2 regions of the Amycolatopsis sp. NPDC051071 genome follow, and region 1 is predicted to be linked to the other one. Evidence: riboswitches for the same ligand, from Rfam matches in the RefSeq annotation. Region 1 holds a riboswitch; the other holds the start of a gene.
What was found. A riboswitch is a leader RNA that binds a small molecule or an ion and turns the genes downstream of it on or off. The one in region 1 is predicted to bind glycine.
Positions count from the first base shown of each region.

Region 2: linked by a shared signal. The riboswitch ahead of gcvP (aminomethyl-transferring glycine dehydrogenase) and the one ahead of gcvP (aminomethyl-transferring glycine dehydrogenase) in region 1 are both predicted to bind glycine.

Region 1 covers NZ_JBFBBY010000062.1:18,510-22,697, reverse strand. The annotation lists gene gcvP (aminomethyl-transferring glycine dehydrogenase) at 1-2,208, opposite strand, end outside; glycine riboswitch at 2,378-2,474, opposite strand; gene AB0M65_RS20880 (MerR family transcriptional regulator) at 2,521-3,102, opposite strand; gene AB0M65_RS20875 (TetR/AcrR family transcriptional regulator) at 3,378-4,022, shown strand; gene AB0M65_RS20870 (bifunctional nuclease family protein) at 4,137-4,188, opposite strand, start outside.
Region 2 covers NZ_JBFBBY010000008.1:95,275-99,462, forward strand. The annotation lists gene gcvP (aminomethyl-transferring glycine dehydrogenase) at 1-1,714, opposite strand, end outside; glycine riboswitch at 1,758-1,860, opposite strand; gene AB0M65_RS04780 (3-oxoacyl-ACP reductase) at 2,130-2,897, opposite strand; gene AB0M65_RS04785 (aldehyde dehydrogenase family protein) at 2,897-4,188, opposite strand, start outside.

The DNA.
Region 1 (4,188 bases):
CGGCAGGAAGGGCGCCAGATGCGCGCGGACGCCGATCGGCCCGATGCCGGGACCGCCGCCACCGTGCGGGATGCAGAAAGTCTTGTGCAGGTTGAGATGTGAGACGTCGGCGCCGAATTTGCCGTACTGCGCGACCCCGATCAGGGCGTTCAGGTTCGCCCCGTCGACGTACACCTGGCCGCCCGCGTCGTGCACCAGCGCGCAGACCTCGCGCACGGTGTCCTCGTACACGCCGTGGGTGGACGGGTAGGTGATCATGATCGCGGCGAGGTCGTCGGCGTGCTCGTCCACAGTGGACTTGAGATGACCGAGGTCGATGTTGCCCTCGTCGTCGCATTTCACGACGACGACCCGCATCCCCGCCATCACGGCACTGGCCGCGTTCGTACCGTGCGCGCTCGACGGGATCAGGCAGACGTCGCGTGCCTCGTTCCCGCGCTCGCGGTGGTAGGCGCGGATCGCCAGCAGACCGGCGAACTCACCCTGGCTGCCGGCGTTCGGTTGCAGGGAAACCGCGTCGTAGCCGGTGATCCCGGCCAGCCAGCGCTCCAGGTCCTTGACGATGGACAGCAAGCCCGCCGCGTCCTCGGCGGGCGCGAAGGGATGCGGCCCGGCGAACTCCGGCCAGGTGATCGGCTCCATTTCGGCCGTGGCGTTGAGTTTCATCGTGCAGGAACCGAGCGGGATCATGCTCCGGTCGAGGGCGACATCCTTGTCCGACAACGCCCTCAGGTAGCGCAGCAGCGCGGTTTCCGAGCGGTGCGCGTGAAAGACCGGATGCGTCAGGTACGCACTGGTGCGACGGAGATCCGGCGGGAAACCGTCCGCGGTATCCGCGTCCAGGGAGTCCACATCGGACACCGCGATACCGAACGCCTTCCATACCAAGGAAAGATGCTCACGGGTCGTCGTCTCATCGCAGGCGACGGCGACGTGGTCCGCGTCGGCGGGCCGGAGATTGACACCGAGTTCCCGTGCCGTGGCGACGACTCCGGCCGCGCGGCCGGGGACGGCCACCATGACGGTGTCGAAGAACTCGCAGTGCACGACATCCACCCCGCTCTCGGCGAGCCCCGCCGCGAGCACGGTGGCCATCCGGTGGGCGCGGTTCGCGATGGCACGCAAGCCTTCCGGCCCGTGGTACACCGCGTACATCGACGCGATGACCGCCAGCAGCACCTGCGCGGTGCAGATATTGCTGGTCGCCTTCTCGCGGCGGATGTGCTGTTCGCGGGTCTGCAGTGCGAGCCGGTACGCGGGCGCGCCGTCGGCGTCCTTCGACACCCCGACGAGCCTGCCGGGCAGCTGCCGTTCGAGACCTTGCCGGACGGCGAGGTACGCCGCGTGCGGGCCGCCGAAACCCATCGGCACGCCGAACCGCTGCGTCGAGCCGACCGCGACGTCCGCGCCGAGTTCACCGGGCGACCGCAGCAGGGTCAGCGCCAGCGGATCCGCGGCCATCACCACGGCCGCGCCGAGCGCCTTGGCCTCGGCGATGGTGTGGTCCCATTCGCGGACGGCACCGGACACACCCGGATACGACAGCAGCACACCGAAGAAGTCGCCGCCGAGGCCGAGTCCGGTGATGCCCTGGGACAGGTCGGCGGTCACCAGTTCGATGCCGAGCGGTTCGGCGCGGGTGCGCAGCACCTCGATCGTCTGCGGGAGGGTGTCCTCGTCTACCACGAACCGGTTCGATCGCGGTTTGCCCGCCCGGCGGACCAGCGTCATCGCCTCCGCGGCCGCGGTCGCTTCGTCCAGCATGGACGCGTTCGCGATCGGCAGGCCGGTCAGGTCGGCGACCATGGTCTGGAAGTTGAGCAGCGCTTCGAGGCGGCCCTGCGAGATCTCCGGCTGGTACGGCGTGTACGCGGTGTACCAGGCCGGGCTCTCCAGCACGTTGCGGCGGATCACCGGCGGGGTCACGGTGTCGTGGTAGCCGAGGCCGATCATCTGGACCATCGGCCGGTTCCGCGCGGCCAGCGCGCGAAGTTCGGCGAGTGCCCCGGTCTCGGTGGCGGGTGGCGGCAGGTCCGGCGGCGTCGCGGAGTCCCGCAGCGACGCGGGAACGGCCCGCTCGGCGAGTTCGTCCAGGGAGCCGACGCCGATGACGTCGAGGATGCGTGCGAGTTCGTCCGGGCCGGGACCGATATGCCGGTCCGCGAAGGGAGTTCCGGCTTCGAGTGCGGCCAGTGAACCGGGCTCCATCGGGGACCTCCCAAGACGCGGGGGCGGGGCCGGGACGGATTGTCCTGGCCCTCCCCACTCTGTCCGTACCCCGTGGGGCGCCTGAGAGTTTCACCCGTGGGTTGAGTCGGGCTTGCACCGTCGGCGGAGCCGCCAGGTGGTGACCTGACGACTCACTTTCCAGAGGCGTCTCGTCCGCGCGGTCCAGGGTGCCTGAGAGGTTCCGGGGAGGACTTGCTCCTTCGGCGCCGAGCTGTTATCGGCTCGGTCTCTCCCGCGCGGATTCGTCGACCGCGGAAGTGAGCCTACCCTGCCGCGCGCGCGGCTTCATGATCAGCCGGTGCGACGTGCGTTACGGCGTTGCGTGAACTCGTCCGGCGTGACGGTTTCGATCACGCCGCCGTCGGCGCGCTCGGCCTGGAACTCGTGGATGGTGCCGCTGATCTCCTGCATCGCACCACTGACGGCGATACCGAAAACGCCCTGCCCACCCTGCAGTAAATCGACGATCTCCTCGGGCGAGGTGCACTCGTAGACGGTGGTGCCGTCGGAGAACAGTGTGACCTTCGCGAGGTCGCGGACGCCGCGCAGGCGCAGGTGATCGACCGCGACCCGGATGTTCTGCAGTGAGACACCCGTGTCGAGCAGACGCTTGACGACCTTCAGGACAAGGATGTCCTTGAACGAGTACAGCCGCTGCGAACCGGAACCGTGCGCGGTGCGGATACTCGGCGCGACCAGCTTCGTCCGGGCCCAGTAGTCGAGTTGCCGGTAGGTGATCCCGGCGATCTGACAGGCGGCGGGACCGCGGTAGCCGACGAGTTCGTCCGGAAGGGAAGAATCGGGAAACAGCTCACCCTGCTCGCCGTCAGCGACCGGAACGAGCGGCTCTTGAGGGCTACCAGCCTCGACCACGCCATGCCTCCCCTCGCCCGACCTGGCGGCCGGCGAACAAAGCCGCGCGGACCCACGTGAGTCCGCACCGGAGTCAACCGTCAAGACGAATGCCCCAGACATCCGAATCACACCTTGGCGATTTACCTCCATTGACGGTAAGCGCGTCCGGCAAAGCGGTCAACGCGACGCGCGGTGAACCTCAAGCTCTTCTTGAGGCTTGTTGGGGACACTCCCCCGAACGGCCGTACGGTTACCCGGTTGCCACGTTTACTCAGCCATGTTAATTTTTACTCATGCAAGTAACTCCGTCATCAGAGAGCGCCGTCGTCGAGGTTCAGGCGGAACTCGGACTGTCGGTCACCGAGGCCGCCCGGCGAGCCCAGATCATCGGGGCCACGATCGCGACTATTTCCGATCTCGGCTACCACAAGACGTCTTTCGCGAAGATCAAAGAACGGGCCGGGCTGTCCAGCACCCGGATCATCTCGTACCACTTCACCAACAAGGCAGGCCTGATGCAGGCCGTGGTCACCACCGCGACCGGGATGAAGGACAAGTTCCTCGAGGAGCGGATCCAGGGCACGACCGACCGGGCCGGGCTGCTGCGTGGCTACATCGAGTCGGAGATCGCGTTCCTCGGTTCGCACCCGCAACTCGTACGGGTCATGGTCGAGATGGCCTCCAGCGGATCGGATACCGAAGGCTGGTTCATGTCTGCGCCGATCGTCGAAGAGTTCCGCACCGGGCGGCTCGAACGCCAGCTGCGGCAGGGGCAGCAGGAAGGCGCTTTCGGCGGCTTCGCGCCGGACGTCATGGCGCTGTCGATCGCACAGGCCATCGACGGCGTCGCCGCGAAGTTCGCGGCGGACCCGAAGCTGGACCTGGAGCGGTACGGGCGGGAACTGGCGGACCTGTTCACCCGGGCGACCGCGGCCTGAGGTTCACTTCCCGTTCAGGCTCGATCCACCCGAACCCCGCCTTCGCACCGCACGCGAGAAGAAGGGGCGGCGCCACCGGCGCCGCCCCTTTCTTTCAAGATCTCGCGATGCGGATCAGGTATCCGCGCCGCGGAAGTCCTCAGGTGACACGGAGTCGAGGAACTCG
Region 2 (4,188 bases), on a different contig from region 1:
CGTGGTGGTAGGCGCGGATCGCGAGCAGGCCCGCGAGTTCACCCTGGCTGCCCGCGTTCGGCTGCAGCGACACCTTGTCGTAGCCGGTGACCTCGGCCAGCCAGCCGGCGAGCTGCTCGATCAGGACGTGGTAGCCCTCGGCGTCCCCGGCCGGGGCGAACGGGTGGATCCCCGCGAACTCGCGCCAGCTGATCGGCTCCATCTCGGTGGTGGCGTTGAGCTTCATCGTGCAGGAGCCGAGCGGGATCATGCCGCGGTCGAGCGCGTAGTCCAGATCCGACAGGCCGCGCAGGTAGCGCAGCATCGCGGTTTCGGAACGGTGCGAGTGGAAGACCTCGTGGGTGAGGTACTCGCTCTCGCGGTTCAGCCCGGCGGGCAACGCGCTCGTCCCGGCAGCCGGGGCGTCGATGCCGAAGGCGTTGAGCACCTTCGCGATGATCACCGGCGTGGTGACCTCGTCGACGGCGATGCGGACGTGGTCGGCGTCGACCGGGCCGAGGTTGATCCCGTTTTCGCGGGCCACGGCGACGACGGCTTCGGCCTGCCCGGGCATGCGGGCGAGGACGGTGTCGAAGAAGCCCTCGTGGACGACCTCGACACCGCCGGTGCGGAGGGCGTCCGCCAGCCCGGCGGCGAGTTCGTGGACACGGGTGGCGATGCGCTTGAGGCCGTCCGGGCCGTGGTAGACCGCGTACATCGCGGCGAGCACGGCGGGCAGCACCTGCGCGGTGCAGATGTTCGAGGTCGCCTTCTCGCGGCGGATGTGCTGCTCACGGGTCTGCAGCGCGAGGCGGTACGCGGGGTTGCCGTCGGCGTCGACCGAGACACCGACGAGGCGGCCGGGCAGCGAACGCTCGAGGCCGGCGCGGACGGCCATGTACCCGGCGTGCGGTCCGCCGTAGCCAAGCGGGACACCGAAACGCTGGGTGGAACCGGCCGCGATGTCCGCGCCGAACTCGCCCGGCGCGGTGACCAGCGTGAGGGCGAGCAGGTCGGCGGCGACCGTGTACAGCGCACCGGCGGCCTTCGCGGTCTCGGAGATGGCGGAGTAGAAGCCCGCGCCGCGCAGTACGCCGGAAGCACCCGGGTACTGGACGACGACGCCGAAGAACTCCTCCGGCAGGCCCGTGAGCAGGTCGCGGACCTCGACCTCGACACCCATCGCCTCGGCGCGGGTGCGCACGACGGCGATCGTCTGCGGCAGGCATTCGGCGTCGAGGACGACCTTGTTCGACTTCGCCTTCGACACGCGGCGCATCAGCATGACGGCCTCGGCGACCGCGGTGGACTCGTCGAGCAGGGAGGCGTTCGCGGTGGCGAGACCGGCCAGCTCGGAGACCATGGTCTGGAAATTGAGGAGGGCTTCGAGACGGCCCTGCGAGATCTCCGGCTGGTAGGGCGTGTACGCCGTGTACCAGGCCGGGTTCTCCAGCACGTTGCGGCGGATGACCGCCGGGGTGACCGTGTCGTGGAAGCCGAGACCGATCATCTGCGTCATCGGCTTGTTCAGCGCGGCGAGCGCGCGAAGCTCGGCGATGGCGTCTTCTTCGGACGCGGCCGGGGGAAGTTCGAGGTCACGGGTGACCCGGATCGCGGACGGGACGGCGGCCTGCACCAAGGCGTCGAGGCTGCTGTAGCCGACCTCGGCGAGCATCTTGGCCTGCTCGGACTCCGAGGGGCCGATGTGCCGGTCGTCGAAGGACGTACTGGTCAAGGGAGCTCCTTTACTCAGGCGCCGGATAGACCGGTGCGCTGGGAACTCCCCCTCTGTCATGGCACCTGAGAGTTTCACCGCCCGTGGAGGACGACTTTCACCTTGGGTGAGGCGCACTTGCGCGCCTGCTTTCCAGAGTGGCCTCGCGGAAGCGGTAGTGGGTACCTGAGAGATTCCGGGGAGTTTGCTCCTTCGGTGCCCCACCACGTTCGTGGGGGCTCTCCCGCTCCAGCTCAACGGCCCTGTCTGCAGTTGTGCGCATACCGTACCTGCCGCGTTCGGCACGCGTCTACTTCAGGACGGGCACGTCACTTTTGTCCCGTCCGGCCGGACGGGATGCCGCACACGCGTGCTTGAAGGCGCGACTCGCGTGCTTGAAGGCGTGACACGCGTGCTTGGAGGCGGAACTCGTGGATTACAGCGGGGTGACGTAGGCCCCGGAGATACCGCCGTCCACCAGGAACTGCGAAGCCGTGATGAACGAGGCGTCGTCGCTGGCCAGGAAGGCGACCGCGCCCGCGATCTCCTCCGGTTCGGCGAACCGCCCGACGGGCACGTGCACCAGGCGGCGCGCGGCCCGCTCGGGGTCCTTCGCGAACAGTTCCTTCAGCAGCGGCGTGTTCACCGGCCCCGGGCACAGCGCGTTGACCCGGATGTTCTCCCGCGCGAACTGCACGCCCAGTTCCCGGCTCATCGCCAGCACCCCGCCCTTGGACGCGGTGTAGGAGATCTGCGACGTCGCCGCGCCCATCACCGCGACGAACGACGCCGTGTTGATGATCGAGCCCTTCCCCTGCCGTCGCATCTGCGGCAACACGGCCTTGCAGCACAGGTACACCGAGGTCAGGTTGACCTTCTGCACCTTCTCCCACGCGTCGATGCCGGTGGTCAGGATCGAGTCGTCCTCGGGCGGGGAGATGCCGGCGTTGTTGAACGCGACGTCGACCGAGCCGAATTCGTCCACTGTGGTCTGGAACAGGGCCTCGACCTGGTCCGCGTCGGTGACGTCCGCCTGGATGAACAGGCCGCCGACCTCCTCGGCCGCGGCCTTGCCCGCCTCGGCCGAGATGTCGCCGATGACGACCTTCGCGCCTTCGCTCGCCAGACGCCGCGCGGTCGCGAGCCCGATACCGCTGCTGCCGCCGGTGATGACCGCGACGCGGCCCTCGAAACGCTGAACCATTATTCCTCCGTACTGATGAAGACGTTCTTGGTCTCGGTGAAGGCGTCGAGGGCGTCCGGGCCGAGTTCGCGGCCGAGCCCGGACTGCTTGAATCCGCCGAACGGCGTCCAGTACCGGACGGACGAGTGCGAGTTCACCGACAGGTTCCCCGCTTCGACGCCGCGTGCGACGCGGAAGGCGCGGCCGACGTCGCGGGTCCAGATCGAACCGGAAAGCCCGTACTCGGTGTGGTTCGCCATGGTCACCGCGTCCGCCTCGTCGGCGAACGGGACCACCGCGACGACCGGGCCGAAGATCTCGTCCGAGGCCAGCGGATGCCGCAGGTCCGGCGGGGTGACGACGGTCGGCGCGAACCAGTAGCCGGGACCGGCGGGCGCGCTGCCCCGGAACGCCACCGGCGTGCTGTCGTCCACATAGGACGACACCTTCGCGTGGTGCCCGGCGGAGATCAACGGCCCCATCTCGGTCACTTCGAGCCGCGGATCCCCGACGACGACGCCCCGCACGGCGGGCTCCAGCAACTCCATGAACCGGTCGTACACACTCGTCTGCACCAGGATCAGCGACCGTGCGCAGCAATCCTGACCGGCGTTGTCGAACACGCCGTACGGCGCCGTGGCCGCGGCCTTCTCCAGGTCGGCGTCGGCGAAGACGATGTTCGCGTTCTTGCCGCCCAGCTCCAGCGTCACCCGCTTCACCTGCGCGGCGCAGCCCGCCATGATCTGCTTGCCGACCTCGGTGGAGCCGGTGAAGACCACCTTCCGTACCGCCGGATGGTCCACGAACCGCTGTCCCACCACGGATCCCTTACCCGGGAGCACCTGGAAGACGTCCGAGGGGATCCCGGCCTCGCGCGCGAGTTCGCCGAGGCGGATCGCGGTCAGCGGGGTGAGTTCCGCGGGTTTGAGCACGACGGTGTTGCCCGCGGCCAGTGCGGGTGCGAAGCCCCAGCCCGCGATCGGCATCGGGAAGTTCCACGGCACGATCACGCCGACCACGCCGAGTGGCTCGTGGAACGTCATGTTCACCCCGCCGGATACCGGGATCTGCGTGCCGTTCAGCCGTTCGGGCGACGCGGAGTAGTACGTCAGCACGTCGCGGACGTTGCCTGCTTCCCAGCGCGCGTTGCCGATCGTATGCCCGGAGTTGGCGACCTCCAGCTGGGCGAGGTTCTCGATGTCGGCGTCGACGGCGTCGGCGAACCGGCGCAGCAGCCGCGCCCGGTCTCCGGGGGATACCGCACGCCAGGCCGGGTAGGCCGCCTGAGCGCGGGTGATCGCCGCGTCGGTCT